DNA from 3 places in the Streptomyces sp. NPDC003456 genome. Region 3 is predicted to be linked to each of the others. Evidence: riboswitches for the same ligand, from Rfam matches in the RefSeq annotation. Region 3 holds a riboswitch; each other region holds the start of a gene.
What was found. A riboswitch is a leader RNA that binds a small molecule or an ion and turns the genes downstream of it on or off. The one in region 3 is predicted to bind thiamine pyrophosphate.
Positions count from the first base shown of each region.

Region 1 (6,596 bases), on a different contig from region 3:
CGGCACGGCGGTCGTGCAGCTCCTCATCGACGCCATCGAGGGCGTCGAGTCGGAACACCCGGTCGAGCAGGTGATACCGACGGAGCTGATCGTGCGCACGTCGTCCCAGCGGCGGCCCCCGCGCACGACGGTCAGCCCGCCGCGGTCACCCGAGAAGACGTAGGAGCGCGCTCCCACGTGACGAAGGCCGGCCTCCTGGGGAGAAACGGGGCCGGTCCCCCGGAGGGAAAGGATCGTTCTCGCGAAGAGAACAAGCGCGAGGACGGTCGCACGGTGGTCGAAGCCCGGCGCAATCGGGGCGAAAGCCGCGGCGAACCGAAGTCTTGCTCTGATTCAGCACCCCTGGGTCATCACATGGCGCGATCCGCATTCCTATGATGGGCCCACGACACCGGCGGACCGCTACGACCAGGCAGTCCGATGCGGTGCAGATGCGGCGCGATGGTGGAGGGGTCGATGACTCAGGGGGCCGGTCAGGGACCCGCGGTGGAGCGGACGGCGACGTTGCGCGACTTCCGGGTGCCCGCGTACGTCCACGAGACCGGTCCGTACGTCCACAGCGTCCACCCCGGCGAGGTCGCCCCGCCGCCCGCGGAGACCTATCCCGAGGGCTACACGCCGACCCAGCGCGACCTTCCCGTCGTGAACCGGGGCGACACTGTCCAGGTGACCGTCGAACCCGAAACCGCCCCCGCCCCGCAGTCCGCCACCGGGCAGGGCCCGCTGTACGTCGTGGGCGACGTCCACGGCTACCTCGACCAGCTGGTGGCCGCCCTTCAGGAGAAGGGCCTGCTCGACGCCGCCGGCAACTGGTGCGCGGGCACCGCCCGGCTGTGGTTCCTGGGCGACTTCACCGACCGCGGCCCGGACGGCATCGGCGTGATCGACCTGGTCATGCGGCTGTCCGCCGAGGCCGCCGCGGCCGGCGGCTACTGCAAGGCGCTCATGGGCAACCACGAGCTGCTGCTGCTCGGCGCGAAGCGCTTCGGCGACACCCCCGTCAACTCCGGCGCGGGCACCGCCACCTTCCAGGCGGCCTGGCTGCTCAACGGCGGCCAGAAGACCGACATGGACCGCCTCCAGGACCACCACCTGCAGTGGATGGCCCGGCTCGACGCCGTCGAGGAGGTGGACGGACACCTGCTCGTGCACTCCGACACCACCGCCTACCTCGACTACGGCCGCTCCATCGAAGAGGTCAACGACACCGTCCGCGAGACGCTCACGCGCAACGACGCGGACGAGGTCTGGGACCTGTTCCGCAAGTTCACCAAGCGGTTCTCCTTCCGCGACGAGGGCGGGGCCGACGCCGTGCGCTCCCTGCTCGACACGTACGGCGGCACCCGCATCGTCCACGGCCACAGCCCGATCCCGTACCTGCTGGGCGAGGCGGGCTCCGAGGAGGACGACGAGGCCACCGACCCCGTCGTCGAGGGTCCGCACGTCTACGCCGACGGGCTGGCCATTGCGATGGACGGCGGCGTGACGATGGCCGGGAAACTGCTGGTCCAGCAACTCCCCCTGGCCACCTGACCGTTCACCGGGGCGGCGACGGCCGCTCCGGGGCCCTTGCCGCCGAGGGGCCAATTTCGGTAAACCCCCTGTCACCGCACACCGTCACCGCTCTACCATCGGCTTATCCGTAGCAGGCTCCCCTCCGTTTCTGCCCGACGGCTCGTCAGCATGCCGAGCCCCAAGCCCTACGGAGCATCGGGGGATGCACATGAACAGCGTTCCGCAGCACCTGCTGAGCGAGGACCGCCAGGAGTACGAGCGGATCCTCGATGAGGCGCTGCGCTCCGCCCCACACCGTCCGGAACTGTCCGCCGTCGGACGGCGGCTCAACTCCGAGCAGCTGCGCACCATGGCGCTGAACGCCACCGCGCTCATCACGGCCGCCGCGTCGGCCGAGTACCAGCACTACGTCAAGCTCCGCGACGAACTGCGCCAGCCGGCGCCGTCCCCCACCTCGTCCGTGCGCGACTCCGGGTCGTCCGAACCGGGCACGGGCGGGGCCGGACTCGCCGCCACCGTGGGTGAGGTCGCCGCCGAGACCGCCGGCGCGGGTGCCGTCGCCGTCGTCGCCGTCCTCGCACCGGTCCTGGCCGGCACCGCCGCCGCGATCTTCCTGCTCGTCGGCTACATCCTGCGGATGATCGACCCCGAGCAGGGATTCGCCCGGACCATGCTCACCACCGGCTGGGTCTTCGGCGCCGTGACGGCCGTCGCCATCCTGGTCGCGGCGGTGGGCCTGCTGCTCACCGCCCTGCGCAACAAGCCGACCGCCGAGACGGGCCCGTACGGGGCGCTCCGCGCAGAGGTCGACCGGGCCAAGGAGGAATGGCGCGAAGCCCTGCTGGAGCGGGGCATCCTGCCGTTCCTGCGGGAGGCGCTCGCCGACCCTGGATCGGCAGCCGCGCTGCACCACCCCGCGCCCTCGGCGCCGGTCAGCCGCATGCCGCACCTCGGCTACGACCGTCCGGGCTTCTCCAGCCCGGACGACGGCAGCCGCGGCTCACGGCCGAGCTTCAGCAGTCCGGACTACACGAGCCCGGACTTCGGGGGCCCGGAGCACCAGCCGGACTAGCGCGTCGCCGAGGGCCTTCCCGGTGCGGCGCAGCAGCGTCCCGTGTCGGGCGCCCGCCCCCCGACGGGCGCCCGACGGCGCGCACTCCCCGGCCGCGAGGCCACGGGGAAGCGCGAACCGGGCACCCGGCCGGGCGGACGCGTCCGCCCGGGCACCCGGTCGAGCCGCAGGTCAGTCGGCGATCGGCAGGTACACCCTGTTCCCGCTCGCCGCGAACTCCTTCGACTTCTGGGCCATGCCCTCCTCGATCTCGTTCCGGCTGCCGCCGTGCTCCCGGCGGATGTCCTGCGAGATCTTCATGCTGCAGAACTTCGGACCGCACATCGAGCAGAAGTGGGCCGTCTTGGCCGGCTCCGCGGGGAGCGTCTCGTCGTGGAACTCCCGTGCCGTGTCCGGGTCGAGAGCCAGGTTGAACTGGTCCTCCCACCGGAACTCGAAGCGGGCGTCGGACAGGGCGTCGTCCCACTCCTGCGCGCCCGGGTGCCCCTTGGCCAGGTCCGCGGCGTGCGCGGCGATCTTGTACGTGATCACGCCGGTCTTCACGTCGTCCCGGTTCGGCAGGCCCAGGTGCTCCTTGGGCGTGACGTAACAGAGCATCGCCGTGCCCCACCAGGCGATCATCGCGGCGCCGATGCCCGAGGTGATGTGGTCGTATGCGGGCGCGACGTCGGTGGTCAGCGGGCCGAGCGTATAGAACGGGGCTTCATCGCAGATCTCCTGCTGAAGGTCGATGTTCTCCTTGATCTTGTGCATCGGGACGTGGCCCGGGCCCTCGATCATGGTCTGTACGTGGAAACGCTTCGCGATCCGGTTGAGTTCCCCGAGCGTCCTCAACTCCGCGAACTGCGCCTCGTCGTTGGCGTCGGCGATGGAGCCGGGCCGGAGGCCGTCGCCGAGCGAGTAAGTGACGTCGTACGCGGCGAGGATCTCGCAGAGCTCCTCGAAGTTCTCGTACAGGAACGATTCCTTGTGGTGCGCCAGGCACCAGGCCGCCATGATCGAGCCTCCACGGGAGACGATGCCCGTCTTGCGGTTCGCGGTGAGCGGCACGTAGGCGAGGCGCACGCCCGCGTGCACGGTCATGTAGTCCACGCCCTGCTCGGCCTGTTCGATGACCGTGTCCTTGTAGATCTCCCAGGTCAGCTCCTCGGCCCGGCCGTCGACCTTCTCGAGGGCCTGGTAGAGGGGCACCGTGCCGATGGGGACGGGGGAGTTGCGCAGCACCCACTCGCGCGTGGTGTGGATGTTGCGGCCGGTGGACAGGTCCATGACCGTGTCGGCGCCCCAGCGGGTCGCCCAGGTCATCTTCTCGACCTCCTCCTCGATGGAGGACGTCACGGCCGAGTTGCCGATGTTGGCGTTGACCTTCACCAGGAACCTCTTGCCGATGATCATCGGCTCGATCTCCGGGTGGTTGACGTTGGCCGGCAGCACCGCGCGGCCCGCCGCGATCTCGTCCCGCACGACCTCGGGAGAGACGTTCTCCCGGAGGGCCACGTACTCCATCTCCGGGGTGATCTCGCCTCGCCGCGCGTACGCGAGCTGGGTGACCGCCTTGCCGTCCCGGCTGCGGCGCGGCTGGCGCGGGCGTCCGGGGAAGACGGCGTCGAGGTTGCGGAGACCGCCGCGCGGTGAGGTGTGCTTGATGCCGTCGTCCTCGGGACGGACGGGGCGGCCCGCGTACTCCTCGGTGTCGCCGCGGGCAACGATCCAGTTCTCACGCAGCGGCGCCAAGCCCCTGCGGACATCGGTCTCGACGAGCGGATCGGTGTATGGCCCGGAGGTGTCGTACAGCGTGACCGACCGCCCGTTGGTGAGGTGCACCTGACGGACCGGCACGCGCAGGTCGGGGCGGCTGCCCTCGATGTACGCCTTGTGCCAGCCGATGGACTTCCCGGCCTCGTCGGACTGTGCGTCCCGAACGGAGGCAGGCGTGCGTGCGTCCTTGTTGGTCATGAGACCTACTCCCTACGCCGGCATTACCCGGTAACAGGTTCGGCGGTCGACGCAGCGGCTTCCGTCCTCCGACGTTCCGTGGGAAACATCACTCGACTTCGGTGATGTTTCATGTGAAACATCGCTGGGACGAAGGTCAGCGCCCTCTCAGCCCGGTGCTCCGAGCTCCCGCGTGTACAAAAGGTGACTCCACGCTAGCGGCAATTCTGGCGCGGTGACCAGAGGGCCCCTCTCGTTCTTGCGATGATCGGTCGGTGACCACCTCGCATCGCTCCCCCTATTCACCGCCCGAGCCGCCCCGCGGCCCCGGCGTCGGCGCCGGCAACGGCAACGGCAACGGCAACGGCCGGGGAGATGACCACGGCTTCGCCTCCGGCACCGGACACGGGCCGGTCGTGGGGCAAGGGCGCGGTTCCGCCCCGGCTCAGCGGCCGGGGCCCGCCCGGGGTGACTGGCAGAACCAGGGTCCGTCCAGCGCCTTCGGGCAGGGGCCGCGCGATGAGCGGGGGTCAGGCGCGGAACCCAGCGGCGGACGGGCTCCGGGCTTCCGCCACGGCTTCGGGAACGGTCCCGGGGACGGCCGCGGTTCCGGCAGCGGCCACGATCACGGCGCAGGCCACAACGGCGGGCACGACCACGGTGGCGGGCACGGTGGCGGGTACGGCAGTGGACACGACGGCGGGCCCGGCAGCGGACAGGGTCGCGGACGTGACGGTGGACCCGGCAGCGGACAAGGCGCAGGCCGCGACCAGAATGGCGGGCAGGGCAGCGGACATGGCCACGGGGGCGGTCACGGCGGTCACGGCGACGGTCCCGTTCCGGGAGGCGGACACGGGCACTCGCACAGCCACGGTCCGGCCGCACCCGTCTCGCAGCACCTGCGCAAGGTCATCGCCGCGGTCCTGATCCCCTTCGCCGCGGCCGTCCTGGTCGGACTGGCCGTTCTCTGGCCGGGCGGTGCGCCGCCGCACGAGCGCACGGGAGTCGGGTTCGACCGGCAGACCCAGCAGGCCACGGTCACCGAGGTCGTGGAGGTGAGCTGCAAGGAGGCCGGGGCGCAGGGTGTCCCGCCGACCGGCGACACCTCCACCGCCGAGGGGTCCTCCGCGGTGCAGCAGGAGGCGGGCACCTGCAAGAAGGCGACGATCCGGATCGACACCGGCCAGGACAAGGGCCGCACGTTCACGGAGATCGTCCAGCCCGACCAGTCCCGCCAGTTGAGCGAGGGCCAGGGGGTCGTGGTCGCCTACGAGCCCTCCGCACCGAAGGACCTGCAGTACTCGGTCACGGACGTCGACCGCCGGCTGCCTCTGAGCCTGCTCGCCGGCATCTTCGCGGTCGCCGTGGTGGTCGTCGGGCGCCTGCGGGGGCTGATGGCCCTCATCTCGCTGGCCATCAGCTTCATGGTGCTGAACTTCTTCATCCTGCCCGCGATCCTGCAGGGCTCGAACCCGCTGCTGGTGGCGGTGGTGGGTTCGAGCGCGATCATGCTCATCGCCCTGTACCTGTGCCACGGCCTGTCCGCGCGGACCTCGGTGGCGGTGCTCGGCACCCTCATCTCGCTGCTGCTGATCGGCTTCCTGGGCTCGGTGTTCATCGACTGGGCGGCCCTCACCGGCAACACCGACGACAACACCGGCCTCATCCACGGCCTCTACCCGACGATCGACATGAGCGGTCTGCTGCTCGCCGGCATCATCATCGGCTCGCTCGGCGTGCTCGACGACGTGACGGTCACCCAGACCTCGGCGGTATGGGAGCTGCACGAGGCCAACCCGACGATGGGCTGGCGCGGGCTGTACCGCGCGGGCATCCGGATCGGCCGCGACCACATCGCGTCGGTCGTCAACACGCTCGTCCTCGCCTACGCGGGTGCCGCGCTGCCGTTGCTGCTGCTGTTCTCCATCGCGCAGAGCAGTGTGGGGACGGTCGCGAACAGCGAACTGGTCGCCGAGGAGATCGTGCGCACGCTGGTCGGCTCGATCGGCCTGGTCGCCTCGGTGCCGGTCACCACGGCCTTGGCAGCCCTCGTGGTCTCCGCGGACCGCCCGGA
Region 1 is NZ_JBIAOK010000006.1:466,133-472,728, reverse strand. It holds gene ACFYWG_RS26500 (LacI family DNA-binding transcriptional regulator) at 1-163, shown strand, start outside; gene ACFYWG_RS26495 (metallophosphoesterase family protein) at 442-1,533, shown strand; gene ACFYWG_RS26490 (hypothetical protein) at 1,718-2,587, shown strand; gene thiC (phosphomethylpyrimidine synthase ThiC) at 2,759-4,543, opposite strand; TPP riboswitch at 4,536-4,725, opposite strand; gene ACFYWG_RS26480 (YibE/F family protein) at 4,798-6,596, shown strand, end outside.
Region 1: another riboswitch for thiamine pyrophosphate. It lies ahead of thiC (phosphomethylpyrimidine synthase ThiC); the one in region 3 lies ahead of ACFYWG_RS20665 (thiamine ABC transporter substrate binding subunit).

Region 2 (6,596 bases), on a different contig from region 3:
GACACCGACGACGACACCGAGGAACCCGACGAAGGCCAGCAGACGCCAGCGCAGCCGCGCCTTGTACTGCAGGAGCACCTCGCCCAGCAGCCACAGCGCGACGATGCCGAACGCGATGTAGAGGACCGCCCAGCCCATGTACGCCCCTCTCCCAGTGGCCGTTACGCAGTGTGTCGTATGCCGGTGCGAACGGTCTAGGCCTGCGGTGGGTGGTGCAGGCCCAGGTTCTCGTAGATTTCCAGGGTCGCCGTGGAGTTGTTGAGCGTGATGAAGTGCAGCCCGGGCACGCCTTCGGCGAGCAGCCGCGCACAGAACTCCGTGGCGAACTCGATCCCAATGGAGCGTACAGCGGCCGGATCGTCTTGTGCTGTGAGGATCCGCTCTTTCAGGACGGCGGGGAACGCGGCGTTGGTCAGCGAGCCGATGCGCTCCAGCGTCCGCACGCTGGCGATCGGCATGACCTCGGGGATGATCGGCGTCTCACAGCCGGCGGCCGCGACGCGGTCCCGTAGCCGGAGGTAGTCCTCCGGCTGGAAGAACATCTGCGTGATGGCGTAGTCGGCGCCCGCGCGGCACTTGTCGACGAAGTGGCGGACGTCGGTCTCCCAGTCCGCGGAGCGCGGGTGCATCGCCGGGAAGGCGGCCACGCCGACGCAGAAGTCGCCGGACGCCTTGATCAGTTCGACGAGTTCGGCGGCGTACGCCAGGCCCCGGGGGTGGGGCACCCAGTCGCCCATCGGGTCGCCGGGCGGGTCGCCGCGCAGGGCGAGCATGTTGCGGATCCCGGCGTCCGCGTACTGGCCGATGATGTTGCGCAGGTCGGCCACCGAGTGGTCGACCGCGGTGAGGTGGGCGATCGGCGTGAGGGTGGTGTCGGAGGCGATCGCCTCGGTCGCCTTGACCGTCCCGGCGCGGGTGGAACCGCCCGCGCCGTAGGTCACGGAGACGAAGTCGGGCGCCACCGCCTCGACCCGGCGCAGCGCGTTCCACAGGTTCCGCTCGCCCTTCGGGGTCTTGGGCGCGTAGAACTCGAACGAGTACGTCGTCTTCCCGGTCGCGAGCATGTCGCGCACGGTGCGAGCGTGGTCCGATCTGACGGATGCGGTGCCGAGGGCCATACCGGCAGGTTAGCCAGGGGTGGTCGGTCCCCCAACCGGGCGCGGGGTTTTGCACCTCTTGTCCCCTTGTTGTCCATCCTCCTGTCCACCCCTTGGACAGGAGGAAGGCGGGATCAGCGCTCCCGCAGGCGCGTGGCGAACTCGGCCGCCGCCGCACCCGGGTCGCCCGCCTCGGTGATCGCCCGCACGACGACGACCCGCCGGGCGCCCGCGTCCAGGACCTGGTCGAGGTTGCCGAGGTCGATGCCGCCGATGGCGAACCAGGGGCGGTCGGTGCCGAGACCGGCCGTGTACCGGACGAGGTCCAGGCCGGGGGCGTGCCGGCCGGGCTTGGTGGGGGTCGGCCAGCAGGGGCCGGTGCAGAAGTAGTCCACGCCCTCCTGGCCGGCGGCCGCGGCGGCCTCCGGCTCGGCGTGGGTGGAGCGGCCGATCAGGACGTCGTCGCCCAGGATCGCGCGGGCCGCGGGGACCGGGAGGTCGCCCTGGCCCAGGTGCAGGACGTCGGCGCCGGCGGCGTGGGCGACGTCCGCCCGGTCGTTGACCGCGAGCAGCTTGCCGTGCCGGGCGCAGGCCTCGGCGAACACCTCCAGGTGCTCCAGTTCCTCGGCCGCCTCCATGCCCTTGTCGCGCAGCTGCACGATGTCGACGCCGCCGGCCAGTACGGCGTCCAGGAACGCGGGAAGGTCGCCCTGGCGCTTGCGGGCGTCGGTGCAGAGGTAGAGCCGGGCGTCGGCGAGCCGGGCCCGGGCGGTGGCGGCTGCGGAGGGTGCGGTGCCGGTCATACGAGTCCCCCTCGGTGTCGGTGGCGCGGGCCCCGCCCGCGCGCCCGTGCGGAGCATGCGGGGGCCGGGGGGCCCGGGTGGTCGGCGCGGGCGGCCTCGCCCGTACGCCGCGGGTGGGCGGGCGCGGCGCCCGGCCGGTCGGCGCGCGGGCGGTGCCGCGTGCGCGCCCGGTGCGTGCGGGCGGGAGGCCCGGGTGGGCCGGTGCGGTCCCGTCATCGGGGCGCCCTCGCCGCCGGGCGGTTCCCGGCCGTGCGGGCGCGTCCCGTCCGGGCCCGACCCGGGCACCTTACGCGCAGCCGGCCGGGCCGTCGGCAACCGGGCGGCCGTAGAGGGGTCCGCCCGCCCCGGCCGTGCATGCGCGCAGCCGGCGGGGTGCGCCCTCCCGGGCCCTGGCAGGACACGGCCGGATTCCGGGGGCCTTTGGGGCATGGCCCGCACCCGGGCGCCCGGAGAGGGCACGGCGGGTCCGCGCCGGCACCTGAGAAGGTCCGGCCGGAATCCAGCTGCCCGTAAGGAGACCCGGCCGGGATCCGCCGGCCGTCAAACGGCGCGGCCCGGTCCCGGGCCGTGACCCCGGGGGTCACGGCCCCGCACCGGGCTGCTGTTCAGGTCCGGTCCCGCTCACGCGACACCGGACGGTTCTCCCGTGGAGTCCGGGTCAGACCGCGAGCGCCTGGGCGCGGCGCTTCACCTCCGTGCCGCGATTCTCGCTGAGCGCCTGCGCCGGGGTGCCGGGCAGGCTGGGGTCGGGGGTGAAGAGCCACTCCAGCATCTCTTCGTCCGTGAAGCCGTCGTCCCGCAGGAGCGTCAGGGTGCCGGTGAGGCCCTTGACGACCTTGTCCCCGTCGATGAAGGCGGCGGGGACGTGCAGCGCGCGGTTCTCACCGCGGCGTACGGCGATGAGCTGGCCCTCCTTGACCAGCTGCCGCACACGCGTCACCTCGACGCCGAGCTGCTCGGCGATGTCGGGGAGGGTGAGCCAGGCGGGGACGAGAGCATCGATCTTTGCGTCAATCTCGGTCACGGGAACAAGCCTGCCATCCGCCACCGACAGTCGGAAGCCGACCCGGTCCACCCGGGCGGAACGGCCCGCTCCGCTCCGGCCGCGTCCTCAGGCCGTGGCGGCCTTCATCGGCCTGGCCGGGTCCGCCAGCAGCACCGGGTTCATCGGCGTGCCCGACTCGATCAGGCGGCGGCCCTGCGCCAGGTCCCGGGGGCGGCCGACCGCCAGCAGGGCGACCAGCCGCTCGCCCCGCAGCCAGCACACCGTCCAGGCCGGCCCGGACGGGTCGCCCCGCCACAGCAGCGCGTCGGCGGCCGCGTGGTGCCCGGCGTACTGCACGAACCGGCCGAACTGCTCGGACCAGAAGTACGGCACCGGGTCGTACACCGCGGGCGGTGCGCCCGAGGCGCGGCCGACGATGTTCGCGGCGACCGTGCGCGGCCCCTGCAGGGCGTTGTCCCAGTGGTGCACCAGCAGGCGCTCGCCGTAGCGGCCCGAGGGGAAGGAGGCGCAGTCGCCGACCGCGTACACGTCCGGTACGCCGGTGCGCAGGTGCGCGTCGGCGACGACCTCGCCGTGGGCGCCGAGGGCCACACCGGATCCGGACAGCCAGGCCGTGGCGGGTCGGGCGCCGATGCCCACCACCACCGCCTCCGCGGGCAGCCGCGAGCCGTCGTCCAGGACGACCGCGCCGGGCTCGACCCGCTGCACGCGCGCGTGGGTGCGCAGGGAGGCGCCCGCGTCGGCGTACCAGCGGGCCATCGGCGCGGCGACCTCGGGGGGCAGGGCGTCGGCGAGGGGACGGCCGGCGGCCTCCACGACGGTCACCGAGCAGCCGGCCTCGCGCGCGGCCGTGGCGAACTCCGCGCCGATCCAGCCCGCGCCGACGACCACGATCTCGTGCCGGGCGGCCAGCACCGGCCGCAGCCGCTCGGCGTCGTCCAGGGTGCGCAGCAGGTGCACACCGGGCACGTCCTGCGTGCCGGGCAGCCGGACCGGTTCGGCGCCGGTCGCGACGACCAGGACGTCGTAGGGCACCGGTCCCACCTCGGTGTCCAGTTCGTGGTCGCCGGGGCGCAGGCCCAGCACCTCGCAGCCGAGGCGCAGTCCGATGCCCAGGGCCTCGAAGTCCACGTCGAAGGCGGAGCCCTCGGCCTTGCCGAGCAGGACGGCCTTGGACAACGGCGGGCGGTCGTAGGGCTGGTGGGGTTCCGCGCCGATCAGGGTCACGGTGCCGGTGAAGCCCTGCTCGCGCAGGGCGACCGCGGTCTGCACCCCGGCCATGCCCGCGCCCGCCACGACCACGCGCCGCGGCGCGGACGGGCCTGGTTCCTGCGTCTGCTCGCTCACCTGATCACCATAGACACCTGACGCTTCGTCAGTCAGTGCTCGTGCGCCGTGACCTGCTCCACAACGCTCGTGCCGCTGCCCGGCCGGGACTCCCACTCCCAGGTCTCCTCCAGCCGCACCCGCCCGTCGGGCAGCTCCACGACCGTCGAGACGCAGTGCCCCGAGGCGGTGGTGCCGTCCCGCCGGAGCTGGACGTAGCGGAAGTCGAGCCTGTCACCCTCCCGGATACCCACGAGATGCCCGCGTACGACGTCCCCGCCCGCGTAGTCGGCCCAGACCTGGCCCTCCCGCTCGTGGTAGGTGAACCGGGTGGACGTCCCGACCTGGCCGGGTGCCTGGTCGGCGACCGGGGCGAGGACGAGACCGTCGAGGGATCGGGCCATGCGCGGAGGCTCCCTTACTGCGGGGTGCGGGATCGGGCTAGGGTGGCCAACGTAGAGCACTCGCGGGAGCCCGGACGCACCGGGCTGAGAGGGAGGCTGGCGGCCTCCGACCGTACGAACCTGATCCGGGTCATGCCGGCGAAGGGAGGGGCTGGACGCCCATGTCGCGCACGTCCACCACACCGGACGTCCTCGTCGTCGGGGGCGGGATCATCGGCCTGGTCACGGCCTGGCGGGCCGCGCAGCGCGGGTTCACCACGGCCCTGGTGGATCCCGAACCCGGCGGCGGGGCCGCCCAGGTCGCCGCCGGGATGCTGGCCGCCGTCACGGAACTGCACTACGGCGAGCAGACCCTGCTGGGGCTGAACCTCGCCTCCGCCCGCCGCTATCCGGACTTCGCGGCCGAGCTGACCGAACTGACCGGGCACGACCTCGGCTACCGCCGCTGCGGCACCCTGGCCGTCGCCCTCGACGCCGACGACCGGGCGCACCTGCGTGAACTGCACGCCCTCCAGCAGCGGTCGGGGCTGGACTCGCAGTGGCTGTCGGGTCGCGAGTGCCGCCGGCTGGAGCCGATGCTCGCGCCGGGGGTGCGCGGCGGGCTGCGGGTCGACGGCGACCACCAGATCGACCCCCGGCGCCTGGCCGGGGCGCTGGTCGCCGCGTGCGAGCGGGCCGGGGTGGCCCTGCACCGCGCCTGGGCCGAGCGGCTCACCGTCGTACGGGAGCGGGCCGCGGGTGTGGTCACCGACGACGGGACCGCGCTGGGCGCGGGGCGGGTGGTGCTGGCCGGGGGCAGCCTCAGCGGCCGGCTCGCGGGCGTCCCGGACGAGGTGCTGCCGCCCGTACGGCCCGTGAAGGGCCAGGTCGTGCGGCTGACCATGCCGGCGCGGCACGGGCCGTTCCTGAGCCGCACCGTGCGCGCGGTCGTGCGCGGCAGCCACGTCTACCTCGTGCCGCGCGAGAGCGGCGAGCTGGTGATCGGGGCGACCAGCGAGGAGCTGGGCTGGGACACCACCGTCACCGCGGGCGGCGTCTACGAGCTGCTGCGCGACGCCCACGAGCTGGTGCCGGGCATCACCGAACTGCCGCTGACCGAGACCCGGGCCGGGCTGCGCCCCGCCTCCCCGGACAACGCCCCGCTGCTCGGCCCGACGGCTCTCAACGGACTGCTGCTGGCCACCGGCCACCACCGCAACGGCGTGCTGCTCACACCGGTGACCGGGGACGTCCTGGCGCACGCCCTGACCACGGGCGAACTGCCCGCCGAGGCCCGCCCCTTCACCCCCGAGCGCTTCCGCACCGCCCCCGCACTCACGGAGCAGCCCGCATGAACATCTCCGTCAACGGCGAGCCCCGCCGCGTCCGGCCCGGCACGGCCCTCGACGCCGTCGTGAGGTCCCTCACCACCTCGCCCTCGGGGGTGGCCGCCGCCCTCAACGAAACCGTCGTCCCGCGCACGCAGTGGACCGCCACGCCGCTGTCCGAGGGGGACCGCGTGGAAGTCCTCACCGCCGTCCAGGGAGGCTGACCATGGCCGACGATCCGTTCGTCCTCGGGGGCACGTCCTTCACCTCCCGCCTGATCATGGGGACCGGCGGGGCGCCCAGCCTCGACGTGCTGGAGCGCTCCCTGATCGCCTCCGGCACGGAGCTGACGACGGTGGCGATGCGCCGGGTGGACGCCTCCGTGCACGGCTCGGTGCTGTCCGTCCTGGACCGGCTCGGCATCAGGGTGCTGCCCAACACGGCGGGCTGCTTCACCGCCGGCGAGGCCGTCCTCACCGCCCGCCTCGCGCGCGAGGCCCTCGGCACGGACCTGGTCAAACTGGAGGTCATCGCCGACGAGCGCACCCTGCTGCCGGACCCGATCGAGCTGCTGGACGCGGCCGAGACACTGGTCGACGACGGTTTCACGGTGCTGCCGTACACCAACGACGACCCGGTGCTCGCGCGGAAGC
Region 2 is NZ_JBIAOK010000003.1:959,908-966,503, reverse strand. It holds gene ACFYWG_RS15290 (hypothetical protein) at 1-138, opposite strand, end outside; gene metF (methylenetetrahydrofolate reductase [NAD(P)H]) at 195-1,118, opposite strand; gene thiE (thiamine phosphate synthase) at 1,232-1,900, opposite strand; gene ACFYWG_RS15275 (Rv2175c family DNA-binding protein) at 2,559-2,924, opposite strand; gene ACFYWG_RS15270 (NAD(P)/FAD-dependent oxidoreductase) at 3,012-4,253, opposite strand; gene ACFYWG_RS15265 (hypothetical protein) at 4,286-4,636, opposite strand; TPP riboswitch at 4,689-4,800, shown strand; gene thiO (glycine oxidase ThiO) at 4,798-5,970, shown strand; gene thiS (sulfur carrier protein ThiS) at 5,967-6,167, shown strand; gene ACFYWG_RS15250 (thiazole synthase) at 6,170-6,596, shown strand, end outside.
Region 2: another riboswitch for thiamine pyrophosphate. It lies ahead of thiO (glycine oxidase ThiO); the one in region 3 lies ahead of ACFYWG_RS20665 (thiamine ABC transporter substrate binding subunit).

Region 3 (6,596 bases):
TGGAGGAAAGATCGGCTTCAAGTCACTCAATGCTGGCGAGTTCATTGAAAGAGATGGGACGTTCAACCTTGAATCATGTGTAGAGGAGTTGATAGCGGATAGAGACCTCGATTCAAATACGCTACTTTCAATTGCTCTAGCGAGCGCTGAGTCACCGGATACAGAAATCTCCTGTGGGCACGATCTGACTTCACTGCTCGACTTTGATGCTGCCATTCGTCGACGTTCAACAACGCACGGCAGGGAAGTTATCGAAAAGATGCTCCGCCTTAGTTTCGACTCGCAGTGTTTCGCTACAACGCAAATGTATGCCGTGCTCCGCTCGTGGGAGAAGGAAGAGCGCCTAGCGCTAATTCCTGATGGCAGCTGATGGATCCGTAATTGCCCGCTGGAGCCAGACGTCAACTGCGTCCCCCGCGCAGCTTTGGTCGCTGCAGTAGGTAGCAACGCTGAGTGTCCAACCGTGTGACAACGTCGCGCAGAGCTATCAGACAGCACTCATGGGGGCTGATTCGTTGTGATCACCGCTCAGGGGCGTGGAGCTATTTCGTCGTGTTGACGAAACCGTGCCCCCTGGGCCGTCCCTGGGCCGTCCGAGGCCGACCAACGCCGACAGTCGGCACCCACAGGTGACCACCCCCACCCCGCTCCGGCCTGGGCTCCCGGCGATGATCTGCCACACTGGATGGGTTATGCCTGCACCCGGAGAACTCACTTTCGTCGCCCCCCGCGGAGCCAAGAAGCCGCCGCGGCATCTTGCCGATCTCACTCCTGCCGAGCGCAAGGAGGCCGTCGCCGCGGTCGGGGAGAAGCCGTTTCGCGCCAAGCAGCTCTCGCAGCACTACTTCGCGCGGTACGCGCACGACCCGGAGCAGTGGACCGACATCCCCGCCGGCAGCCGCACGCGGCTGCAGGAGGCCCTGCTGCCCGAGCTGATGACGGTCGTGCGGCACCTGTCCACCGACCAGGGCACCACCCGCAAGACCCTGTGGCGGCTGTTCGACGGGACGCTCGTCGAGTCCGTGCTGATGCGCTACCCGGACCGGGTGACCATGTGCATCAGCTCGCAGGCCGGGTGCGGCATGAACTGCCCGTTCTGCGCCACCGGGCAGGCCGGTCTCGACCGGAACCTCTCCACCGCCGAGATCGTGCACCAGATCGTCGACGGCATGCGGGCCCTGCGCGACGGCGAGGTCCCCGGCGGACCCGCGCGCCTCAGCAACATCGTCTTCATGGGCATGGGCGAGCCGCTCGCGAACTACAACCGGGTCGTCGGGGCCGTCCGCCGCCTCACCGACCCCGAGCCGGACGGGCTCGGGCTGTCGCAGCGCGGCATCACCGTCTCCACCGTCGGTCTCGTCCCGGCCATCCACCGCTTCGCCGACGAGGGCTTCAAGTGCCGGCTGGCGATCTCCCTGCACGCCCCCGACGACGAACTGCGCGACACCCTCGTGCCGGTCAACACCCGGTGGAAGGTGCGCGAGGTGCTGGACGCCGGGTTCGAGTACAGCGCCAAGTCCGGTCGGCGGCTGTCCATCGAGTACGCGCTGATCCGCGACATCAACGACCAGGCCTGGCGCGGTGACCGGCTCGGCCGGCTCCTCAGGGGCAAGCCGGTGCACGTCAACCTGATCCCGCTGAACCCGACGCCCGGCTCCAAGTGGACGGCCTCCCGGCCCGAGGACGAGAAGGCGTTCGTGGAGGCCATCGCCGCCCACGGTGTGCCGGTGACGATCCGGGACACCCGTGGTCAGGAGATCGACGGGGCGTGTGGTCAGCTCGCGGCCACCGAACGGTAGTCTGATCGCCGTATCCACATCTGCATATTCCGACAGGGGAGCGCCACAGCGCTGAGAGTGCGGCACGGCCGCAGACCCTCCGAACCTGGCCCAGGTCATTCTGGGTAGGGAGATCGGTCACCACTCGAGCTGTTGCGCCCTGCCCGGGACCACGGAAGTCCCGGGCAGGGCCGCGTCTTCTCCTGGTCACTCCAGGAGGAATCCAGTGAGCATCAACGCACAGCGCCTGACGGCCGCGGTCGTCGGGCTGAGCCTGGCCGGCACGCTCGCGGCGTGCGGGTCGTCCGACGCCGGTCAGGGGTCGGGCGACTCCAAGACCGTCACGCTCGTCAGCCACGACTCGTGGGCCGCCTCCAAGGAGGTCGTCGCGGCCTTCGAGAAGGAGTCGGGCTACAAGGTCAGGGTCCTGGAGGACGGCGACGCCGGGCAGGCCGTCAACAAGGCGATCCTCACCAAGGACAACCCGCAGGGCGACGTCTTCTTCGGCGTCGACAACACCCTGCTCTCCCGCGCCCTCGACAACGGCCTGTTCCAGCCGTACGAGCCGAAGGGCTCGGACCGCGTCAAGGCCGAGTACCGCGCCGACCAGGACAAGCACCGGGTGACACCCGTCGACACCGGTGACGTGTGCGTCAACTACGACAAGAAGTACTTCGCCGACCGCAAGCTCCAGCCGCCGCGGACCCTCGACGACCTGACGGACCCCCGGTACAAGGACCTGCTGGTCACCGAGAACGCCTCCTCGTCCTCGCCCGGTCTCGGCTTCCTGCTCGGCACCGCGGCGAAGTACGGCGACCAGGGCTGGGAGAGCTACTGGAAGAAGCTCAAGGCCAACGGCGTCAAGGTCGTCGACGGCTGGGAGCAGGCCTACAACGAGGAGTTCTCCGGTTCGGCCGGCGGGAAGAAGGCCAAGGGCGACCGGCCGCTCGTCGTCTCCTACGCCTCCTCCCCGCCCGCCGAGGTCGTCTTCGCCGACCCCAGGCCGGACACCGCCCCCACCGGCGTCGCCGAGGGCACCTGCTTCCGGCAGGTCGAGTACGCGGGACTGCTCAGCAACGCCCGGAACACCGAGGGCGGCAAGGCGCTCCTCGACTTCCTCGTGGGCAAGCGGTTCCAGGAGGACATGCCGCTGAACATGTTCGTCTACCCGGTGCGCGAGGACGCCCAGGTGCCGCCGGAGTTCGCGAAGTTCGGGCCGCAGGCGAAGGACCCGCAGACCATGGACCCGGCGAAGATCGCCGAGCACCGCGACCAGTGGGTCAAGTCGTGGACCTCGCTCGTACTGAAGTAGCCGCCCGCAGGCGGGGCGCGGCGGCGCGGTTCGGTCTGCTGGCCGTGCCCGTCGCGTTCTTCGCGGTCTTCTTCGCCTACCCCGTCGCCGCGATCGTCGCGCGCGGTCTGCGGGCCGACGGGGCCTGGCACCCCGGGCGGATCGGGGAGGTGCTGGGGCAGTCCGACGTGCGGCACGTGCTGTGGTTCACCACCTGGCAGGCGCTGGTCTCCACGGCGCTGACGCTGCTGATCGCGCTCCCCGGCGCGTACGTCTTCGCGCGCTTCGACTTCCCGGGCAAGCAGGTGCTGCGGGCGGTGGTCACCGTCCCGTTCGTGCTGCCGACGGTCGTCGTCGGCACGGCGTTCCTGGCCCTGGCCGGGCGCGGCGGGCTGCTCGACGAGGCGTGGGGCGTCCGGCTGGACACCACCGTGTGGGCGATCCTGCTCGCCCACGTGTTCTTCAACTACGCCGTCGTGGTCCGGACCGTGGGCGGGCTCTGGGCACAGCTCGATCCCCGGCAGGAGGAGGCCGCGCGGATGCTCGGCGCCTCTCCGTCGGCGGCCTGGCGGAAGGTGACCCTGCCCGCCCTCGGCCCGGCCGTGGCCGCTGCCGCGCTGATGGTCTTCCTGTTCACCTTCACCTCCTTCGGCGTCGTCCAGATCCTCGGCGGGCCCACCTTCTCGACCCTGGAGGTGGAGATCTACCGGCAGACGTCGGAGATCTTCGACCTGTCCACGGCGGCCGTGCTGACCCTGATCCAGTTCGCCGCGGTGGGCGCGATCCTCGCCCTGCACGCCTGGACCGTGCGGCGGCGGGAGACGGCCCTGCGGCTCGTGGACGCGGCGGTGACCGCGCGCCGGCCGCGCGGCGCCGGTCAGTGGTCGCTGCTGGGCGCGGTGCTCGCCACCGTCGCCGTGCTGATCGTGCTGCCGCTGGCCGTGCTGGTGCAGCGCTCCCTGGACGCCCCCGGGTTCGGCTACTACCGGGCGCTGACCCGCCAGGACGGCGGCATGTTCCTGGTCCCGCCGATCGAGGCGGTCGGCAACTCCCTGTCGTACGCCGTCGCCGCCACCGCCATCGCCGTGCTGGTCGGTTCGCTGGCCGCCGTCGCGCTCACCCGCCGGGACGCCGGGCGGTTCGTGCGCGGTTTCGACGCGCTGCTGATGCTGCCGCTCGGGGTGTCCGCGGTGACCGTCGGCTTCGGGTTCCTGATCTCCCTGGACGAGCCGCCGCTGGACCTGCGGTCCTCGTGGATCCTGGTGCCGCTCGCGCAGGCGCTGGTCGGGGTGCCGTTCGTGGTGCGCACCATGCTGCCGGTGCTGCGCGCGGTGGACGTGCGGCTGCGGGAGGCGGCCTCGGTGCTGGGGGCCTCGCCGTGGCGGGTCTGGCGGGAGGTGGACCTGCCGATGGTGCGGCGGGCGCTGCTGATCGCGGCCGGGTTCGCCTTCGCCGTCTCCCTCGGGGAGTTCGGGGCGACGGTGTTCATCGCGCGGCCCGACAACCCGACCCTGCCCGTGGCGGTGGCGCGCCTGCTGGGCCGGCCCGGTGACCTCAACTACGGCCAGGCGATGGCCCTTTCGACGATTCTGATGGTGGTGTGCGCCGTGGCCCTGCTCGTGCTGGAGAGGCTGCGCACCGACCGGACCGGGGAGTTCTGATGCTGCTGGCTCTGCAGGAGGCGACGGTCCGGTTCGGCGGGCGGGCCGTGCTGGACGCGGTGGGCCTGGAGGTCGCCGAGCACGAGGTGGTGTGCGTGCTCGGGCCCAGCGGCAGCGGCAAGTCGACGCTGCTGAGGGCGGTCGCGGGCCTGCAGCCGCTGGACGCCGGGCGGATCCTGCTGGAGGGGCGCGACCAGGCGGGTGTGCCCGCGCACCGGCGGGGTGTCGGGCTGATGTTCCAGGACCACCAGCTGTTCCCGCAGCGGGACGTCGGCGGGAACGTGGCGTTCGGCCTCCGGATGCACGGGGTGTCGAAGGCGCAGCAGGCCGAGCGCGTACGGGAGTTGCTCGATCTGGTGGGGCTGCCGGGCGCGGCCCGCCGGGCCGTCGCCGCGCTGTCCGGCGGGGAGCAGCAACGGGTCGCGTTGGCCCGGGCGCTGGCGCCGAACCCCCGGCTGCTGATGCTGGACGAGCCGCTGGGGCAGCTCGACCGGTCGCTGCGCGAGCGGCTCGTCGTCGAACTCAGGGAGCTGTTCGGCCGGCTGGGCACGACCGTGCTCGCCGTGACGCACGACCAGGGGGAGGCCTTCGCCTTGGCCGACCGGGTCGTGGTCATGCGGGACGGCCGGATCGCCCAGTCCGGTACGCCGCTCGATGTGTGGCAGCGGCCGGCCGACGCGTTCGTGGCCCGGTTCCTCGGCTTCGAGAACGTGGTGGAGGCCACCGTGGGCACGGAGGCCGCGGACACGCCGTGGGGCAAGGTGCCGGTGCCGCAGGACGCCCCGCAGGGCACCCGGACCCTGCTGGTGCGGCCCGCCGGTGTGCGGCTGGTGCCCGCCGGCTCGGGCCTGCCCTGCGCGGTGACCGCCCGCACCTTCCGGGGCACGCATGTCGCCGTCCACCTCCAGCCCGAGGACGCCCCGCGGCTGGAGGCGGCCTGTGCGCTGCGGGCGGCGCCCGCGGTGGGGGAGCGGGTCGGCGTGGAGTTCGACGCGGCGGAAATCGTGGTGCTGGACTGAACGCCGGCGCCTAGGGTGCCGGGGATGACGCCACTCCCGCACGACCGCTGCTGCGACGAGATCGCCCACCAGGTCGGCCTGCTGAGGTCGGTGGTGACCTCGGGCGCCGACCTGTCCGCCCCCGTGCCGACCTGCCCCGCCTGGTCGCTCGAGGACCTGGTGCGGCACACCGGGGGCGCCCTGCGCTGGGCGGAGCTGCTGGTGCGCACCCGGGCCGATCACGAGGTCCCCGAGGAGGAGGTGCCGGGCATCGCCGGGCCCGAGGCGGCCGGGGACGTCCCCGCGCTGGACGCCTGGCTGGCTCGGAGCGGCGAACGGCTCGTCGCCACCCTGCGCGAGGCCGGGCCCGCCGCCGCGGTCTGGGGCTGGGCGGGTGTCCACACCAGTGGGTTCTGGGCCCGCCGCATGACGCACGAGATCACCGTGCACCGCGCGGACGCGGCCCTCGCCGCCGCACTGCCCTACGAGGTCGCGCCGGACGTGGCCGCCGACGCGATCGACGAGTGGCTGCAGATCGTCCGGTACGCGCAGCGGACGGACCGGGACGACCCGGTGGCCGGACTGCGCGGCCCGGGCCGCAGCATCCAACTGCACGCCACCGACACCGGACCCGAGGTCGACGCCGAGTGGCTGATCGAACTCACCGAGGACGGTTTCCGCTGGCGCCGCGGCCGCGCGAGGGCCACGGTCGCCCTGCGCGGACCCCTCACCTCCGTGCTGCTGGCCTTCTACCGCCGACTGCCGCTCGACACCCCCGAGGTGGAGGTTCTCGGCGACCGGGGGCTGCTGGAGTTCTGGCTGGAGCGGGCGACCTTCGGCTGACACGGGACGTGGCCCGCCCCCGGCC
Region 3 is NZ_JBIAOK010000004.1:986,975-993,570, forward strand. It holds gene ACFYWG_RS20655 (DUF4435 domain-containing protein) at 1-370, shown strand, start outside; gene rlmN (23S rRNA (adenine(2503)-C(2))-methyltransferase RlmN) at 693-1,799, shown strand; TPP riboswitch at 1,824-1,928, shown strand; gene ACFYWG_RS20665 (thiamine ABC transporter substrate binding subunit) at 2,005-3,090, shown strand; gene ACFYWG_RS20670 (ABC transporter permease) at 3,066-4,730, shown strand; gene ACFYWG_RS20675 (ABC transporter ATP-binding protein) at 4,730-5,749, shown strand; gene ACFYWG_RS20680 (maleylpyruvate isomerase family mycothiol-dependent enzyme) at 5,774-6,571, shown strand.